2 regions of the uncultured Pontibacter sp. genome follow, and region 2 is predicted to be linked to the other one. Evidence: riboswitches for the same ligand, from Rfam matches in the RefSeq annotation. Region 2 holds a riboswitch; the other holds the start of a gene.
The links. A riboswitch is a leader RNA that binds a small molecule or an ion and turns the genes downstream of it on or off. The one in region 2 is predicted to bind thiamine pyrophosphate.

Region 1: another riboswitch for thiamine pyrophosphate. It lies ahead of Q1A54_RS02585 (TonB-dependent receptor); the one in region 2 lies ahead of Q1A54_RS09235 (methyltransferase domain-containing protein).

Annotation. Positions count from the first base shown of each region.
Region 1 covers NZ_CANNAI010000001.1:528,513-533,531, forward strand. The annotation lists gene Q1A54_RS02570 (ATP-binding protein) at 636-1,157, shown strand; gene Q1A54_RS02575 (aldose 1-epimerase family protein) at 1,172-2,047, shown strand; gene Q1A54_RS02580 (hypothetical protein) at 2,114-2,362, opposite strand; TPP riboswitch at 2,595-2,692, shown strand; gene Q1A54_RS02585 (TonB-dependent receptor) at 2,755-5,019, shown strand, end outside.
Region 2 covers NZ_CANNAI010000003.1:26,725-31,743, forward strand. The annotation lists gene Q1A54_RS09225 (thiamine phosphate synthase) at 1-360, opposite strand, end outside; gene Q1A54_RS09230 (AIR synthase-related protein) at 357-1,421, opposite strand; gene Q1A54_RS09235 (methyltransferase domain-containing protein) at 1,418-2,143, opposite strand; TPP riboswitch at 2,219-2,323, opposite strand; gene Q1A54_RS09240 (DUF2911 domain-containing protein) at 2,497-3,375, shown strand; gene Q1A54_RS09245 (bifunctional 2-polyprenyl-6-hydroxyphenol methylase/3-demethylubiquinol 3-O-methyltransferase UbiG) at 3,458-4,375, shown strand; gene Q1A54_RS09250 (sodium:solute symporter) at 4,816-5,019, opposite strand, start outside.

The DNA of each region.
Region 1 (5,019 bases), on a different contig from region 2:
GTATTAACTGTCCAGGCTGTAGTATAAAAAAAGGATACATAATCTATGTATCCTTTTTTTATACTTTGATTGCATCAGATCGTTCTATGGATTTGGTTTGTATCATTGCTTACCCTCCGCATATACCCGTCTACCTACTATGATATGTAGTAAACTATAAATAGCAAAAATCTACCTGTTTTTTAAAGTTTTAATAGTGTATTAGGTTAAAGTTCAGTTAGCTAATGGGTGATTAAAGGGTTGCCGTCTGCAAACTAATATAAAACTGTCTCTACCTCTCCTTGCTTATCCTATAAGCTATTGGTGAATGCGCTCGTATCGCTAGAATCTGATCTCAGATTAACGAATGCTCAAAATCGGTTAAACCAACTATGTAAAACGCACACTACCTGTAATGTTGATTTATAATTGAGATGGAGAGGTGGATAGTGATGGATTTAAATATAGTCGGTGCATACAAGCTTAATCAGTAAATCAGACAAAATAACGGTAAAAGATAAACTACTTAAAAAGGAATAGCAGTAGAAGGCTGTTAAATATAACTGCCGCGAGTGGGACCAATCCTGCTGGCGGCAGTTTTTTTATGGCAGGCCCTGTGATGGCGACTTTCAGCATAATTGCCCTACCTTTGCGGTATGCTGAAAGTCGCCATCACAGGGCCTGAGTCTACGGGTAAATCTACGCTGTCGCAGCAGTTGGCCGCGCACTACAACACAGTGTGGGTGCCGGAGTATGCACGCACCTATATCGAAGATTTGGCTAGGCCCTATACCTTGCAAGACCTTGAGGAGATCGCCAAAGGGCAATTGGCTTTGGAGGCACAGGTGCAGCAGGAGGCAGGCCGCATTTTGTTCTCTGATACCGACCTGCTGGTGATCAAAATCTGGAGTGAGCATGCCTTTGGGCAGTGCCCTGACTGGGTGCTTCAAAAACTAAAAGAGCAGGATTATAACCTTTACCTGCTGATGGGCGTTGATTTGCCGTGGGAGCCTGATCCGCAGCGAGAGCATCCGCATTTGCGCCAGTACTTTTATGATTGGTACAAACGAGAGTTGGAGGCGCTGCAAGTGCCCTATCTGGAGATCAGCGGACAGCACGAAGACCGGCTCGAAAAGGCAATCGGGCGTGTCGATGCATTGCTCCGGCAACATACCTAAACCTATACCTGACCATGCTATACTATTTGCAGAATTATAACTTTAAGGTGGGCGTCGAGAGCAAAGGCGCCGAGTTGCAGCATTTCATCAAGTTGGATGAACAGCTGGAGCTTATCTGGCAGGCCGATCCGGCAATCTGGGCGAGCCATGCTCCCAATCTATTCCCGATCGTGGGGGAACTGCCTGAGGGTACCTATACCTACGAGGACGAGATTTTCGCCTTGAAGCGGCATGGGTTTGCGCGGCACAAGGAGTTTAAGCTGATAGAGCAGGAGGAAGATAAGTTGGTGTTCGAGCTTGATGACGATGAAGAAACCTACAAGGTATACCCCTTCAAGTTCAGACTCCTGATCGCTTACAAACTGGAGAATAACAAGCTGTCAGTAACGTACCAGGTATTTAACCGCGACAGCAAGGGCATGTACTTTTCCATTGGCGGCCATCCGGGTTTCAATGTGCCGCTTTACGCTGGGGAGCGCTACGAAGATTACTTTATCGAGTTTGAGAAAGAGGAAACGCTGCACCGCTACCTGCTGACCGATGATGGCCTGCAGAGTGGCGACACAGAAAAGGTATTGGAGCATGATCGGGTGCTACCTCTCAAGCACAGTTATTTCGATAAGGATGCATTGGTGTTCAAGAACCTGAATTCTGATAAGCTTTCCTTGGGGAGCCGCACTAACCAGCGGCGCATCGAGATGACGTTCGAAGGTTTTCCATACCTGGGCATTTGGGCAAAGCCGGGGCCATCGCCTTATGTGTGCATCGAGCCCTGGTGTGGTATTGCGGGTCGTGACGGGGAGTCTGGGGAAATCGATAAAAAGGAGGGCATCAATCTGCTCAGTCCCAAGCATGTATTTGAGCGCACCTTTACCTTAGAAGTCTTATAGTCAAATTGAAAGAACTTCAATCAAAAAGTCCCCTGCTGTATTTTTCGAGCAGGGGACTTTTTGTTTTCATTGCAGGGAAGGTTCCGGAAACTTGGGAACCTTGATGCGTCTCAGGTCATATTGCGGTTCATAATCATTGATGGGCAATGATATGCCGGGTGGCAGGTCCAGATCTGGCAGATCGTCGCCTAGTGGCTCGCCTCCATCGTCATCATTATCAGTAGAGGAAGACCCTCTGAATTTTTTGCGTGGAGCGAAAGCGTAATATGCCAGTATCGTTAGCAGTGCTAAAGTATACAGTAAGCTGATCATCATCACATTTCTTCTTAAACTCTAAAATTGGTTCAGCCGGCCTATTTTCCTGGCAATTCCTACTTGGTATGAGCGGGTGCTTGAAAATGTGCCTTGTATTGTTTTCAACGTAGTTTGCCCGCATGTGGTTATCGGCTTTTGTTAAAATAAAATTGCACTTAACTACTTGATACAGTGGGTTAGCCATAAATTGCCTTAGTCCGTTTTGTTTTCACAGAAAATCAGCCATACCTTTACAGCAGTTTAGGGGTGCCTTATAACAACGGGCTGAGATCATACCCATTGAACCTGATCCGGGTAATGCCGGCGAAGGGAAAAACGCGGGGAAACAATGTAGCAGGCTGCCGGCCCCAGGCAGGTCTGTATGTTTCAACTTATTCTTTTCTTACACACCAATGAAAAAATTACTGATTGTGATGGCAGTCGTACTGTTGCCATTGCAGTTGCTTGCTCAGTACCAACTGAGCGGCTACGTAACCGATGCTGCCAAAAACGAAGCGCTGGCGGGAGCCACCGTTGTACTGGCTGGCAGCAACCAAGTCACCGTATCTGGCCAGGATGGCCGTTTTCAATTTCAAAATCTGCCGGAAGGCGAGTATACCCTGCAGGTTTCTTATCTGGGCTATAACAAAGCCAGCAGACAAATCAGGCTGATTGTTGACACCAGCGTGAACATGGCGCTGCAACCGGCTAGTGTAAGCACTGGTGAAGTGCTCGTGTCGTCTACCCGGGCCAATGAGCGAACAGGTACTACTTTCACGAACGTGACGCGCGAAGAGATAGCCGAGCGCAACTTCGGTCAGGATCTGCCATACCTGTTGGAGCAAGTGCCCTCCGTCGTGGTAAACTCTGACGCCGGCGCTGGCGTAGGCTATACCGGTATTCGCATTCGTGGCTCCGATATCACGCGCATCAACGTAACCGTGAATGGTATACCTGTCAACGACTCCGAAAGCCACGGTACCTTCTTTGTGAACATGCCGGATTTTGCCTCTTCAGTGGAGGACATGCAGGTGCAGCGCGGTGTGGGTACATCCACCAACGGTGCAGGTGCCTTCGGAGCAAGCATCAACATTCAAACCCAAAAGGTGCGCCGCGAGGCTTATGCCGAAACCGATAACAGCTACGGCTCTTTTAATACCTGGAAGAACAATGTGCGCTTCGGAACGGGCCTGATCAACGGCAAATTCGCTTTTGATGGCCGTCTGTCACGCATCAAGTCGGACGGCTACATCGACCGTGCTTTTTCTGATCTGAAATCTATGTACTTCTCGGGTGGCTACTATGGCGATAAGACGACAGTGAAGTTTGTGACTTTCTCAGGGCAGGAGCAAACCTATCAGGCTTGGTATGGTACACCGGAAGCGCTGGTATACGGCAACGAAGCTGACCTGCAGGCCTACATCGACCGCAACGGTATCACAGGTCGTGATCTCGAAAACCTGCGCTCCGCCGGCCGCCGGTATAATTACTATACCTACGACAACGAAACCGACAACTACCAGCAGGACCACTACCAGCTGCACCTGTCGCATGACTTCTCGCCGGAGCTGACTTTCTCCGGAGCGCTGCACTATACCTATGGCCGTGGCTACTACGAGCAGTTCCGAAACAACGACCGCCTCTCCAACTATGGCTTACCCAATGTGCAGATCGGAGATCAGACCATCAGCCGTACCGACCTGATCCGCCGTCGCTGGCTCGATAACCACTTCTTTGGTGCCACTTATGCCTTCCAGTATGATCCGTCAGCCAGGCTAAGCGCTACACTGGGCGGTGCCGTCAACAGGTACGATGGCGACCACTTCGGTGAGGTGATCTGGGCACGCTATGCCTCGACATCCAACATCCGTGACCGCTACTACGACAACAATGCGGTGAAGACGGATTTCAACATCTTCGGTAAACTCACTTATAGCCTGACGGATCAGCTGAGTCTGTTTGGCGACATGCAGGTGCGCACGATCAACTATACCTTCGAGGGTATCGATAACAACTTCGAGAACCTGGAGCAGGAGGTGGATTATACCTTCTACAACCCGAAAGCAGGTATAAGCTACGAAATTAAGCCGGGACATCAACTATACGCCTCTTATGCCATAGGAAACCGCGAGCCGGTTCGCAAAGACTTTACCGAGTCTACTGCCGATAGCCGTCCGAAGCACGAGACACTGCGCAACCTGGAAGCCGGCTACCGTGGTCAGCTTGGATTGGGCGAACTGGTAGGGCGTACACTCAGCGCCAACGTGGAGGCAAATTACTTCTTCATGGATTACAAAAATCAACTGGTGCTGACCGGTGAGATCAATGACGTAGGCGCCTATACCCGTACGAACATTGACCGCAGTTACCGCCAAGGTATAGAGTTAGCCGGAGCAATGCGTTTGGGCGGTTTTGCGAGCCTAAGCAGTAACCTGAGCTATAGCCAGAACAAGTTGCGCGACTTCGAAGAGTACATCGACGATTATGATGATGGTGGCCAGGTGATGAACACTTACCGTGAAGCCTCTATTGCTTTCTCTCCGGATTTTGTGTCGGCTACGCAATTGGAGGTAGAAGTGCTGAAAGGTTTGAAAGCTGCTTTTATCTATAAGACAGTGAGTAAGCAGTACCTGGACAATACCCAGAACGAAAGCCGCATCATACCTGCCTACCAGGTC
Region 2 (5,019 bases):
CTCCAGGTCGTTGCTGCAGGTAACACCGCATACAAAGCCCCTGTTCAGTTCAGCCTTCAATGTTTCAAAATCCGAAGGGACGCTGTCAAAATGAATACCAGCCAGACCTGTATCTTTTAACAGCTGCCATTCCTCGTTTATGAGAACCGGTACCTGATATGCGGCGGCAACAGCCACTAAGTCCTGTATGAGCAAGCGCTTGTCTGAATCGGTATAGCCTGCTGGCCAGTTATTCCAGATCTGCAGTACGTTTGTACCTCCTTCCAAAGCTTCTTTTACCTTCTGCAGCAGCAGGATACGGTCCAAGCTGGGGTCCAGCACCAAGTATACGCCTCCGGTAATTTTCTTATACCTGCTCATAGCCAACCAGCCTTGTACGCTTTAAAGAAAGCCTCCCAGTAAGGGTCTTTGCCATCGAAGAGAAGTGGCTTTTCTTTATCATGTTCCACTATCGTGAATCCATCTTCCTTGGCTGTCATTTCTCCTACCACCGTTGCTCTGATAGCCTTAGAAGCAAGGTGGTCGATTATTTGCTGCTCATTGCCCGGCTTCACGGCCATGAGCATAGAGCCAGCCCCCACACTGAAGCGGTGATCGATATCAAAAAGTGCTGCAATTTGCCTTTGCGCTTCCCCCACCGGCAGGGTATCATCATAAACCCGGAAACCACACCCAGAGGCGCCCGCCATCTCGCAGATAGCGCCCAGCACGCCGCCTTCGGTCACGTCGTGCATGGCTTTCAGGTCTGTTTTGCTGGGCAGGACCTCTTTTGCGGCTAGGGCATCGGGCAGCGATGAGGTGCGGTAAAAGTTTTCACAGCTCTTCTCCCATACCTCCTTGCCGAGTTTGTTCTTAACCGTCTCCGGAAAACTCATGGCCAGGATGGAGGTAGATACCAGGGCGGTATCCTTTGTCACGATCAGCAGGTCGCCGGGCTCCGCCTTGTTGCTCGTAAGTATTTCACTCAATGGAGCCGTCAGAAACATGGTGCCGCCGCCAGAAATGGTGGAATTCTGCCCCTCAATCTGCCCTGTGTGTCCGCCGGTAATGGCAACGCCAATGTCCTGACAGTATTGATGGATATAATGCCAGTATTCTTTGAATGACTCCAGCGACAGGCTCGTAGGCAGGTTTAGAACGAATTGCGCATACATAGGTGCAAAACCAGTAGAGGCCATGTCATTCGCCAGCAGGTGCACTGATAGCCAGGCTGATTCTTGAAGCCCGATAGAAGGTATAAGCGAAAGCGGATCGCTGGAAACTGCCATTCCCAGGTTGTTGCCCAGGTTGATGACAGCAGTGTCGACGCCGAACTGTGGGCCTACCTGCACCTCTTCCCGTTGTGCCCCGCTTTGTGGTAGCAGCACGTCTTTAAACGTGCCGGCGGCTACCTTTCCAGATTTGTCTTCGAAGGCGCTCATATCACATCATTTAAGCACACATACATCCCGAAGAAATCTCCATAGGGTTGCTGCCACTGCTGCACCGGAAACCATTCAGGCAACCCAGTAGCGTTCCACTCAATGGTATAGTCTCTGTCGTGCAGGGCTTCGGCTATTACAGCCTTCAGTTTGCTTGGCGTATAAAAGGTGGCCGTCACGTAGAAAGGGTTCTTGCCGAACATCTCCTGTACCCTCCTTCTCACCACTTTGGGAGAGTTGCGGTTCATCATGCCGAACACAATGCCATATTTACCCACACGGGCCGCCTCCCGGATTACCTTGACCGGATCTTTGTAGTACTCAAAAGTAGTAATGAATGCCAGGGCATGAAAGGTGTGGTCTTTAAAAGGCATGTGATGCGAGTCGGCCAGCACCAGATCGCCGTCGAACAGGTGCACGCCCTGCCCCAGCATGAAGGGCGAGATGTCGCCACCGCTGGCCTCAATGCCGATCTCTTTCCACCAGCGGGTGAAGCGGGTAGTGCCGCAGCCAAACTCCAGCAGGGTCTTGACGCGCTCGTCTTTCTTGATCAGCTGCCCGATCACTTTCTTCTGCCATACCTCAGCACGCTTATAGCGGCCTTCGTACCACAGTTCATAGGTGTCGGTGTGATCACGGTTAAAAAACCACTCCTCACGGCCCTGCCACTTGCGCAGGTCGCGTGTTACCAGGTCAAATTTTTGTTGTTGCAGATTACTCACAGCAGGTATTTTAGGGTTATAAAATAGCCTGACTGTACAAAGCAGATAGGAATAAAGGGCAGCACCTCACTCAGGCGCTAAAATCGGTTACATTTCCTACGCTGGCATTATCCAGATCAGGTAGCGGGTATCATCTCAGCCGGGCAGCTGTTACACTGCCAAGCACCCCGTGTACATAGGCGAAGGTACAGAATATAATCAGAAAAGAAACTCAGCTCAGGGCAAAACTTTTTTTGCATGCAAGCAGTTTGTAGCAATGCCAGCCGCCATTTACCCTGCAGAATCCACTGGTTTAATTGCGGGATTTTCTGTAATATTACCTCCTGAAACCCCTTTGAAATAAATATAAAACCATGAAAAAGATCTTATTCAGCATGCTTATGTCAGCGGCGCTGCTAGGCGGTACAGCCGTGACAGTTCAGGCCCAGCAACAAGGTATAGCCATGCCGGCAGCTAGCCCGCTTTCCAGCGTGACGCAGGAAGTAGGCCTTAGCAAGGTAACCGTAACCTATTCCCGCCCATCTATGAAAGGCCGCTCAGTATACGGCGGCGACATTGTTCCTTTCGGTAAGGTATGGCGCACAGGAGCCAACAACTCTACCACGCTTAATTTCAGCGACGACGTAACCATCCAGGGCAAAAAAGTGCCTGCCGGTGAGTATGCGCTGCTAACCATTCCGAATCAGAACGAGTGGACTGTCATTTTGTACAAAGACACCAAACTTGGTGGAAACGTAGCTCAGTATAAGCAGGAAAACGATCAGCTGCGCTTCACCGTGAAGCCACAGACCAACCCTAGAACCGTTGAAACTTTCACCATCAACTTCGCAAATCTGAAAGCGAATGCTGCTGACCTGGAAATTCTGTGGGACAAGACAGTTGTCAGCTTCACCATTGAAGCTGAAGTAGACAGCAAAGTAATGGCCCAGATTCAGGAGCGAGTGCTGAATGGTAAGGATGTGTCGCCTAGCCTGTATGCAGCCGCCGCCAACTATTACGCCGATAATAACAAAGACATGAAGCAGGCATTGGAATGGATGAAAAAAGCCAACGCCAACGAGCCAAGGTTCTGGAACCTGCACGCTCAGGCCAAGATGCAGGCCAAGCTGAAAGACTACAAAGGCGCCGTAAAAACTGCTGAGCAATCAATCGAGCTGGCCAAAAAGGCAAACAACGATGACTATGTGCGTATGAATGAAAAAGCCATAGCTGAGTGGAAGAAAATGAAGTAAGCACCTAGCTGCCTACTCACTACCGAAAGCCTCTGCTCTGGCAGGGGCTTACTTTTTTAGCATACCTAATAATCTATACCTGTTGGAAGAGAAAAAACATTCAGAAGATCACCTGGGTCCGGCCCGTGAATATTGGTGGAACGACGATTACCTGGAGCTGCTTGCTCACCGGTTGCACCTGGACTATACCGGCTCGCTGGTGGATATCGGTTGCGGCAAAGGCATGATGGGCTTTATGTTCTCGCGGCACATGCCACCGGGCGCCAAGGTATACGGCATCGATTTTGAGCCGGAGTACATCGAGGAAGCGAAGCAGAAAGCCCAAAGCATCTACCTGCACAATGACATCTCCTACGACTTCCGGGTGGGCAACGCCTCCAACATTCCCCTACCCGACAACCTGGCGGACATTACCCTCTGCCAGACCTTGCTGATCCATGTGAAAGACCCGAGACAGGTGATCGATGAGATGATCCGGATTACAAAGCCGGGCGGCTGGGTGCTGGCGCTGGAACCGAACAACCTCGTGCCCAACCTGATGTTCGACCGCTACGGCGAAACGGATTTTGATGTGGAAAGCACCCTCGAAGTGCTGGAAATAAAGCTGCGCATCGAGAAGGGCAAGAAAAGGCTCGGCGAGGGTTTTAACTCACTCGGCGACGTTATACCTGACTTATACCTGAAAGCGGGTCTCGAAAACATCAAGGTGTGGATTTCCGACAAAGCCCTCTCGATCATTCCGCCTTACGATACGCAGGAGAAGATGCTGCGTGTAGAACAGATGCTGCAGTGGATCGACTCCGACTCTATGGGCTATGACTACCAGGATAACCTGAATTACTTTATGGCGGGCGGCGGCGACAAAGACAAGTTTGACGCTTATTGGCAACGGCTGCTTTACAACAAGATTGCGCTTAAGCAAAGGCTGCTGAATGAAGAGTATGTATCAGCTGGCGGTAGCCTGGTTTATATTGTGGCGGGGCAGAAGCCGCGATATTAACTTATACCTGATAATTGGTGTTATGGCGCGAGCGTCCTCGCTTGTGTCGGGTATAGTGGGGCCTCTGGCCCAGGTATAAGTATAGCTGCGGCTATTGCAGGTATAGCAAATGATACTGTTTATCGCTTCGCCTGTGCGGCGGGCACCTTTTCGCCTTGGCCAGGCGGGCCTCACTTTTTTCCTTGATGGGGGTAGGGGCCCTCGATAAAGAAAAAATCGAGGGCCCCTACCCCACTCGCTGAACGCTCCTGACAGGGGCCCCCCTTCACCCCCAACAGTGGAGCGCCGCAAAGCGCACATGGCAATGCTGCTTGTTTCATAGCCAGCGTGCGAGTTAGTCTTACTATACCTGCCAGTGGTTTATCTCATTTAGCTGAATTAGCCTGATTCTTTCGCAATTACGCTGCCCCAATAATTAGTCCTCAAAAGAGTAATCTGTATTACGCATACAATCTGTCATCCTTCTGGCCTATAAAGAACTGAAGGATCGCTCCGAATACCACTACTGCAACACAGCCAATCACATTGAACCAGAGGAAGGCAATATCGGTGTAGAAGTGGCAGTACAGCACTACTGCTTCAGCTAGCAGTGCGGCAATGAACACGGCGTGCCCTTTGATGAACTTCACATAGAAGGCCACCAG